3 regions of the Providencia stuartii genome follow, and region 1 is predicted to be linked to each of the others. Evidence: riboswitches for the same ligand, from Rfam matches in the RefSeq annotation. Region 1 holds a riboswitch; each other region holds the start of a gene.
The links. Region 1 has a riboswitch for thiamine pyrophosphate ahead of thiC (phosphomethylpyrimidine synthase ThiC). Riboswitches for the same ligand answer to the same signal wherever they lie in the genome.

Region 1 (3,348 bases):
AACATCTGCGACAACAGATTCGCCATATTCAACGTGAATTAAAACTCACGACGATTTTTGTGACTCATGATCAAGACGAAGCGATGATCATGTCTGATCGCATCTTTTTAATGAATAAAGGCGCTATTATCCAGAGTGATACCGCTGAAAATATTTATACCCAGCCAGCGAATGAGTTTGTGGCACGTTTTATGGGTCACTATAACCTTGTCGATGCAGATAAAGCGAATGCCTTATTGGGGCTAAATTTACAAGGCACACTCGCTATTCGCCCTGAATCCATCTATGTTAAGGAGACAGGACGCCACTACGGCGATCATATTTCACACCCTGTTGATGCAATCATTCTTGATCATCAACTACTAGGAAACATTATTCGTTACTCAGTCAATACGGCTGCGGGTAACATGACGGTTGATTTGCTTAATCGTTCGTCTGAACGACTCTTTGAACCCGGTACTCGCCTAGAGTTAATGTTTAACAAGAATGAAATTCGTGCATTTAGTTAGCGAATCGTAAAAAGAGGCATAATGCAAAATAAATTAGCCGTTTTTGATTTAGATGAGACCTTAATTCAAGGTGATAGTAGCGTGTTGTGGACACAATACCTGTGGGATCAGCAAATTATCACAGATCCTCGCTTTGTCGAAGCGGATAAACAGATGATGGCACAATACAATGCGGGTACGCTGGATATGGCAACTTACCTGCGTTTTAGCCTACAGGCTTTAGCTGGGATCAGTACCTCACAAATTGATCTCTGGTTAGCCGATTTTGTTGACACTATGGTGGTACCGCGCATCTACCCTGAAGGGATCCGTACTATCGAAAATTATCGACAACACGGCATTCCGATCATAGTGATCTCCGCAACAGTCTCATTTATTGTGAAAAAAATCGCCGAACGTTTAGGCGCTGACGTTGTAATGGGGATCGATATAAAGCAGCAAAATGGCTGCTATACCGATGAAGTCGAAGGTATTGCGACATTTAAAGAAGGTAAAGTCAAACGGCTCCTCCAGTGGATCCGCCACCAGCCAATTACCGATGCCTATATCTATTTTTATACTGATTCCGCTAACGACCTTCCTATGTGTCAATTTGCGGATGAAGTGTTTATTGTTAATGGCGATCAAAAACTACAACGGGCAGCGGAAGAAAATAACTGGCGACAATATACGTGGCAACTTTAACCTTATTTTTAGTTTGAATACGCCATTATTAAAATATTCTTTTCCTTTAAGCCATGTATATGCCATTCCTCGAAACCATGCATATGTCACTTCCTCTAAAGCGCATATAGGAAAGCAAAGATATCCCAAGGAGCATACACACGTATGTGACTTGGGTCGCTGAGCGCAGCCAACACACTTATCGTGTGAAGGATGACAAGGAAAATGCTTGAGAATAACCCAGAGAACACTATACTGGAGTCTCTTGTCGGAGTGCTCAGTGGTGTATACCACGAGCTGAGACCGTTAATTCGGGATCCGCGGAACCTGATCGGGTTAATACCCGCGAAGGGAACAAGAGTAATCATTTAGCGCCCAATTTTGTTTATTTCGCAGCTCATATTGATATTGATGAAAAAACTCACAATATGGCGAAACTAACAGCACAGCAAAATGAAAGCGCAACATCTTACTATTACTCCATCCGAACTCCAGACAAGCAACTTTCTTACGATAAACCAGAACGCTATGCATACCGCATAATCGTTCGTGACAATGTCAGGAAATTGCTATGTCCCAAAATAATATTATCCCTACAACTGACCTTTCACCTAAAGCTGCACCTGCACGAACGCGAAAAGCGCAACGTGATGCTGCTGAAAACTTCATTAACACGGTTTCTGGCGTCTCATTCCCTAATTCCAAACGTATCTATTTAACGGGATCGAGAGAGGATATTCAGGTACCTATGCGAGAAATTCAACTCTCGCCAACACTGATTGGTGGTGATAAAGATAATCCACAATTTGAAGATAATGAAGCGGTGCCCGTTTATGATACGTCGGGTCCTTATGGTGACCCAGACTCGGAACTGAATGTCCATAAAGGATTAAAAAAGATCCGTGAAGGTTGGATCCGCGAACGTAATGATACTGTTCAGGTTGATAACCTCAGCTCTGATTTTACACAACAGCGACTCGCTGATGCGGGGCTAGACCATTTAAGGTTTAATCATCGCCCTCGCCCATTAAAAGCGATCTCTGGCAAGCGTGTCACTCAGTTACACTATGCTCGCCAAGGTATTATTACCCCGGAAATGGAATTTATCGCCATTCGTGAAAATATGGGCCGTGAACGTATTCGTGGTGAGGTATTAAGGCAGCAGCATCCAGGACAAAGTTTTGGGGCGAATCTACCGGAAAACATCACGCCTGAATTCGTTCGTCAAGAAGTCGCAGCGGGTCGTGCCATCATACCCGCCAATATCAATCACCCTGAATCAGAGCCCATGATTATCGGCCGTAACTTCTTAGTGAAGGTGAATGCCAATATCGGTAACTCATCGGTCACTTCATCCATTGAAGAAGAAGTCGAGAAACTGATTTGGTCTACTCGCTGGGGGGCAGATACTGTGATGGATCTGTCTACTGGACGCTATATTCATGAAACTCGCGAATGGATTCTACGGAATAGCCCTGTGCCTATCGGTACTGTTCCTATTTATCAAGCGCTAGAGAAAGTCAATGGTGTCGCCGAAAACCTAACATGGGAAATGTTCCGTGATACGTTATTTGAACAGGCAGAACAAGGCGTCGATTACTTCACCATCCATGCAGGCGTATTATTGCGTTATGTTCCAATGACCGCGAAGCGTTTGACAGGCATTGTCTCTCGCGGTGGCTCGATTATGGCGAAATGGTGCCTCTCTCATCATCAAGAAAATTTCTTGTATGAAAATTTCCGTGAAATTTGCGAAATCTGTGCGGCTTATGATGTTTCTTTATCATTAGGGGATGGTTTACGCCCTGGCTCCATTCAAGATGCAAACGATGCTGCACAATTTGCCGAGTTACACACGCTTGGTGAATTGACAAAAATTGCATGGGAATATGATGTACAGGTGATGATTGAAGGGCCGGGGCATGTGCCAATGCAGATGATCCGTCGTAACATGACTGAAGAGCTTGAGCACTGCCATGAAGCACCATTTTATACATTAGGCCCTTTGACTACCGATATTGCACCGGGCTATGACCATTTCACATCAGGCATTGGAGCCGCCATGATTGGTTGGTTTGGTTGCGCAATGCTGTGTTATGTCACGCCTAAAGAGCATCTGGGTTTACCCAATAAAGAAGACGTTAAGCAAGGGTTGATTACCTATAAAATCGCAGCG
Region 2 (3,348 bases), 1.2 Mb from region 1:
GCAAGTAAGGCCACTCTAAAAGACGAAACTGTTGCCATTCATTTAGGCCTAGTTGTGCGGCGATTTGACGTTGTTCTATCGATATACTCTCAAGTGATTGCAACAACATACGCGTCGCGAGTGGCATATTAAAGAAAATATGCGCGAGCAGTATGCCTTGAAGGCCATAGGGGGTGAAATGATATTCAAGGCCAACATATTGAAATACGAGAGCAAGCCAACCTGTTTTTCCGTAAATAGATAAAATACCAAACACAGCCACAAGCACGGGTAAAACGAGCGTCATAGCACAAAGACGTAATAACAGAGTCCTACCTAAAAACCTACGCCGATAAAGCGCTCTAGCAAGTATAATCGCGGGAAGAACAGAAAATAGGGCAGAGAGAAAAGCTTGCCAAAAAGTAAATCCAATGACATGCCATAAATAGCTGTCGTTAAAAATGTCGTTAACGGAGATGACGGGCGAAAAAATCCAAAGTGCACCAAAAGCCAATAGTGCAACCGTGACTAATAAACCGGAGGCTAACGCCCCCGGAATCAGCGATAAATTAATTAACGGCTGACGGCGGATTGCCATAACCGGATCCATGATTGACGTTCTTTAGCTACCTCTTGAGCACTAAACTGTAATGATTTTTTAGGCATAGGAAGAACCTTGTATACGTCAGGTAGCGGTATATCAATCACGGGATACATCCAATTGGTGGTGGGTAAGGTATTTTGAAATTCAGGGGTTAACATAAAGGCTAAGAATTGCTTAGCTAACTCAGGTTGAGAACTCGTCTTTAATCTTGCCGCAACTTCAATTTGCATGTAATGCCCTTCATCGAATAGGGCTGCGGCATAGTTATCTTTATTATCATTAAGGATCTGATAGCCGGGTGATGATGTATAGCTAAGGACAAAATCCCCTTCACCTTTTAAAAACAAACCATAGGATTCGCTCCAACCTTTTGTCACGGTAAGGGTTTTGCTAGCCATTTTTTGCCATGCATCTGCTGACTTATCACCATAAAGTTTTTCAATCCACAACATTAAACCGAGGCCCGGTGTGCTTGTGCGTGGATCTTGATAGATAATTTTCCAAGGTTGTGTGCTATCTAATAATTCACTCATACTCTTGGGGGGATTTTTGATTTTGTTGGTGTCATAGATAAAAGCAAAATAACCATAGTCATAAGGAATAAACGTGGTGTTATCCCACGCTATGGGTAATTTCATGGTATCGGTGTTGATATCTGCGGGTGCGAATAAACCCGTCTCTTCAGCGGAAACAATAAGATTATTATCGAGGCCTAATACAATATCAGCTTTCGTTTTTTTCCCTTCCATGCGTAAGCGATTGAGGAGGGCTACACCATCTCCAAGTGACACAAGTTTGAGTTCACAACCACATTGTGCTTCAAAATTCTTTTTAATTTGTGGCCCAGGCCCCCACTCGGCAGCAAAAGAATCATAGGTATAAACAGTTAATGTTGGTTTTTCTGCCCATGCAAAATGGGCCAAACTGAGTGTTGTGAATGCCAACAAAGAGCGAAAGAGTGAATTTTTTAACATTTTATTTCCTGCGTTAGAGAGAAAACTACACAGGATTTGAGAAGGCACCTTAGCAATATTATGCTGCTGGTAGCTCAAATCCCTACGCCGGCATTGCCCGGATCAGGTTCTACGGGTTAATTCTCAGCCTAAATAACCATTTCGGCACCCCGTTGAGACAGAGGCTATTGTAGTGTCTTTGCTCATATCTGCAAACTCTATTGATATAGGTTTACCAGTTTGGGTATGTGTGAAACAATTAGCCATCTTTCAAATTTGGTTATTGAGGTAGTCTGGTGATCGATGATGATGGCTACCGCCCGAATGTAGGAATTGTAATTTGTAATCGGCAAGGGCAAGTTTTATGGGCTCGCCGTTATGGTCAACATTCATGGCAATTCCCTCAGGGGGGAATAAACCCAGGGGAATCGCCAGAACAGGCTATGTACCGTGAACTGTACGAAGAAGTTGGCCTACAACGAAAAGATGTTAGGTTATTGGCTTCAACTCGCAATTGGTTGCGTTACAAATTACCCAAGCGTTTGGTGCGTTGGGACACAAAACCTGTTTGTATTGGGCAGAAACAGCGTTGGTTTTTACTACAACTTCAATGCAATGAAGCAGATATAAACGTTCAGCGCAGTAAATCGCCAGAATTTGATGGCTGGCGATGGGTCAGTTATTGGTACCCTGTAAGACAAGTGGTCTCTTTTAAACGGGAAGTGTATCGCCGCGTCATGAAAGAGTTTGCACCCGTTGTAATGTCATTACAGGAACAAAAACCGGCACAGAGACCTGCGTTTACTCACCGTAGACGCGGGGCGAGATAAAATCATGTTGACGCGTCTACGTGATATTGTTGAAAAAGTAGCAATGGCGACAAGCTTAACCGAGGCGTTAGAAGTCTTAGTTAACGAAACTTGTTATGCGATGCAGACGGATGTTTGTTCCATTTATTTGGCCGACCATTCGCGCCAGTGCTATTACTTAATGGCAACCCGCGGGTTGAGAAAACCTAGCGGTGTTGCTATTCGCCTTGGATTTGATGAAGGGGTAGTGGGGGCGGTTGGACGCCAATCTGAAATGCTAAACCTCGCTGATATCCGCGAACATCCCGAATTTAAATACCTTCCCCAATTAAAAGAAGAGCGACTAAAAGCCTTTTTAGGTGTGCCTATTGTCTACCGTCGTCAGCTATTAGGTGTTTTAGTTGTTCAGCAGCACGAGCGGCGTTTTTTCAGTGAAACCGAGGAATCATTCATGGTGACACTGTCAATGCAACTGGCGGTTATCTTATCACAAGCTCAGGCTAAAGGCGTGTTTGGTCAGTACAGGCAGAGCCGTATTAAAGCAATTCCTGCTTCTCAAGGGATTGTGATGGCTTATGGCTGGCAAGATAGTTCACAGCCTTCATTTGACAGTATTTGTGAGGCCAGTGCATTAGACCAAAATGATGAAAAACAACGTCTCATTACCGCTATCGAAAATGCAGCATCTGAGTGTCGACGTATTAGTAAACGCTTTATTGCTCATTCTCAAAAAGAAAGTGCGGCAATTTTCGATTTATATAACCATTTATTGCATGATCCTCAACTGAAAAATAGGCTGTTTTCCGCTATAGAACAAGGCTTTGTCGCTGAGTGGGCGGTGAAGACAGTTATTGAGGATTATGTTGAGCAATTCTCTCGTTTACGTGACCTCTACCTACGAGAAAGAGGAGCCGACCTTCGTGCATTAGGCCAACGCTTATTATTCCATCTAGATGATAGTTTATCTTCAATAGATCAATGGCCAGAACGCTTTATCCTCGTG
Region 3 (3,348 bases), 1.6 Mb from region 1:
ACAATGGGGGCTATAAAGCCATTGGGTTTGGTCATACTGATGAGCGCGTTTATACCAAACTGACAACAGATAACCCAATCGACCTTGTACGTTATCAATTAGCCAACTGCTACATGGGACGTGCGGGCCTGATCAACTCCGGCGGCGCTTCAGGGCAAAATGATTTAAGTGATTCCGTTCGTACTGCTGTAATCAACAAGCGTGCAGGTGGTATGGGATTAATATTAGGCCGTAAAGCCTTTAAGAAATCGATGAAGGAAGGCGTCGAGTTAATCAATGCCGTGCAAGATGTTTACCTGAATAAAGACATCACCATCGCTTAAGCTTTATCTACCTAACGTCCTCTGATTGCAGGATAAAATTGTTGACAAAGCGGGATAAAAAACCTCTTTTCCCGCTTTATGTTATCAGGAAAAATGATACTCAATTTTCCTAATTGATTTTCAATCAGCATAGCCAATATGCCAGCAAGCACACTCTGTCAATCAGTAACATGGAGCCTTCATAAGAAGGCACTTTTGTGGTTCACCTTACCACCACGCATGAAAATGATGAACAGGTCCGATCCCTTCCCCCACCTCTAAGCTATCCGCATGCTCTAACGCCGCTTGTAAATATGCTTTGGCTTCAGGAATCGTTTGCTGCCAATTAGCAAATCGAGGCCTCAGTGCCGCTAATGCGGCAGACAGAGTGCAGCCTGTACCATGAGTATGACGCGTATTCACTCTTGGTGACGTAAAGCGCCACTCGCCTTCAGGAGTAATCAACCAATCGGGACTTTCACTGTCAGTTAAATGTCCACCTTTCATTAAAACCGCCTGACACCCCATTTCTAGTAATCGATGCCCTTGACTGAGCATTTGGGCTTCTGTTTTCGCGACTTGTTCATCTAACAATGCCGCCGCTTCAGGTAAGTTAGGGGTAATAAGTGAAACCAAAGGCAGAAGCTCACGTCGCATCGCATCAATTGCGTCAGGAAGTAATAATGGATCACCACTTTTAGCGATCATCACCGTATCTAAAACAATATGAGGAATATGATATTGCTTTAAGGCTTGCGCCACGACAGCAATGACTTCTTGGTTGAATAACATGCCGATCTTAGCGCTATCAATACGCACATCACTAAGTACCGATGCGAGCTGCGCAGCAACAAACGTATCAGGTAATTCGTGAACTGATTGCACACCTCGGGTATTTTGCGCTACCAAAGCAGTCATTACACTCGTTCCATAAGCACCGAGTGCCGAAAACGTTTTTAAATCCGCTTGGATCCCAGCGCCACCAGAAGGGTCTGTTCCAGCAATGGTTAACGCATTGATTCTCATGAAATGTCACTCCTAAGCACAGCATAAGGAGTGGTCTATTGGAAGGTTTATCATTGACGCTTCCGACTTCCCTACGCTGGCATTATCCAGATCAGGTAATACGGGTGCTTCTCAGTCTTAAGCGACGCCCCGAGCCAAAAATACTGAATAAGTATCGCATTTTTTCTCGCAACAGACCAGCCTATCAGCCATAGCTTTCCTTACATGGCTGATTATGCAGAGACAATTAAGATAATGCCCAATATTAGGCAAATTCAATTAATGCTGTTATAACTCACCTATGTAAACTAAAATAATTAAAGTGTATAAGCATATTATCAGTCATGATAGTCGAGACTTATTACCCATATTTATCTACTTCAATGCCATCGAAACACGCATTAACCTGAATCGGATTTACAATGAGAGTTAATAAAAAATTGCAGCAAGTTGTAGGAGCATCAGCTTTAATGATGACTTCCATCTGCTTCGCGTCATCCACCAACACAGCTCAAGAGTCTGAGGGACTCTGGGATAAATTTACTCGAAATGTCAGTACTACTTGGGATTCGGATCAATACGACATCTATATTCCTGTTTTAACATGGCATAACCGGTTTACTTACGATAAAGAAAAAACCGACAGTTATAATGAAAATCCTTGGGGATTTGGTCTCGGTAAATATCGCTATGATGAAGATAATGACTGGCATGCCTTATATGCTATGGCGTTCATGGACTCACATAACAAAGTCGAGCCAATCGCAGGTTATGCTTTTCAAAAAATGTGGATCCCAGGCGAACTGGATGGTTTTAAAATGGGGGCAGGTTTCACGCTAAGCGTGACGGCTCGTGATGACTACTACTATATTCCATTGCCTCTACCACTCCCATTAGTTTCTATGGAATATGACCGATTAGCGGTTCAAGCCACTTATATTCCAGGAACTCATAATAACGGCAACGTGTTATTTGCCTGGCTTCGTTGGCAGTGGTAATCCGTATTATTCATTAAATAACAACAAAAGTGGTCAGCAACAGTATTCTGTTACTGGCCATTTTGATTGATGCATTATTTTTGATTCGTTGCTTTCCGATAAGTTAAATACCCAACAACACCACCACCGCCATCTTGCGGGTGATTTATGCCATCCATAACATTGACTGTTTCGAAATCAAAAGGCGAAACGCCTTCTAGGCAAGCAACATTCACGCCATATTGTTCAGGATTTGAGCGCCGTTGATGAAAGGTATAAATGCCACAAACAGAACAGAAGAAATGAGCAGCCTGCTGTGTGTTAAACCGATACTCGGTTAACTTTTGTTTGCCTTCAAGAATTTCAATACCAGATAATGGTGCAGAGACTGCAATTGCCCCTCTCATTCGGCAGTAGGAGCAATTGCATCGTCTTAGGGTATTCAATCCATCGGTGAGTGTTACTTTGAATTTAACGCTGCCACAATGGCATTGGGCAAATCGTGTCTCCATAAAGCCTCCCATCAATGAAATGAATAATTACATTAATTGATGTTGAAGCTAATTAATTAGCTGTCGATGCCTTGTTTTTTTCAGCTTCTTGTTTCTTCGCCCCAGAGAACTGATAACCAATCCATAGCACCGCAATCCATACTGGCATGATCAAGACCGAGATCCTTAGCCCATCCATCATTAAGATAATAATTAAAATCATCGCTAAAAAGGCTAAGCACAGGTAATTGCCGAATGGATACCAAATACTTTTAAACTTCGTTTCAATACCTTGTTTGTTCATTTGCGCTCTAAACTTTAAGTTAGAAACACAAATCATAATCCAGTTAAGAACCAGCGTTGTCACAACCAATGTCATCAGTAAAGCAAATGCTTTACCTTCCATGATAAAGTTGATCACAATTCCGCCAGAAGTTGCAATACCCGATACGATCAGCGCCATGACAGGCACGCCACCTTTATTTACTTTCGCCATAAATTGAGGGGCATTTTGTTGTTGCGCTAAGCCATATAACATACGGCTTGTACAATAAGCTGCACTATTATACACCG

Region 2: another riboswitch for thiamine pyrophosphate. It lies ahead of thiB (thiamine ABC transporter substrate binding subunit); the one in region 1 lies ahead of thiC (phosphomethylpyrimidine synthase ThiC).
Region 3: another riboswitch for thiamine pyrophosphate. It lies ahead of thiD (bifunctional hydroxymethylpyrimidine kinase/phosphomethylpyrimidine kinase); the one in region 1 lies ahead of thiC (phosphomethylpyrimidine synthase ThiC).

Annotation. Positions count from the first base shown of each region.
Region 1 covers NZ_CP119546.1:395,380-398,727, reverse strand. Annotated here, with positions in the region: gene P2E05_RS01730 (ABC transporter ATP-binding protein) at 1-509, shown strand, start outside; gene P2E05_RS01725 (HAD family hydrolase) at 531-1,193, shown strand; TPP riboswitch at 1,432-1,543, shown strand; gene thiC (phosphomethylpyrimidine synthase ThiC) at 1,744-3,348, shown strand, end outside.
Region 2 covers NZ_CP119546.1:3,559,656-3,563,003, reverse strand. Annotated here, with positions in the region: gene thiP (thiamine/thiamine pyrophosphate ABC transporter permease ThiP) at 1-577, opposite strand, end outside; gene thiB (thiamine ABC transporter substrate binding subunit) at 553-1,557, opposite strand; TPP riboswitch at 1,619-1,719, opposite strand; gene rppH (RNA pyrophosphohydrolase) at 1,833-2,366, shown strand; gene ptsP (phosphoenolpyruvate--protein phosphotransferase) at 2,371-3,348, shown strand, end outside.
Region 3 covers NZ_CP119546.1:2,039,011-2,042,358, reverse strand. Annotated here, with positions in the region: gene fbaB (class I fructose-bisphosphate aldolase) at 1-323, shown strand, start outside; gene thiD (bifunctional hydroxymethylpyrimidine kinase/phosphomethylpyrimidine kinase) at 531-1,328, opposite strand; TPP riboswitch at 1,380-1,470, opposite strand; gene pagP (lipid IV(A) palmitoyltransferase PagP) at 1,778-2,305, shown strand; gene P2E05_RS08890 (GFA family protein) at 2,380-2,796, opposite strand; gene P2E05_RS08885 (amino acid permease) at 2,849-3,348, opposite strand, start outside.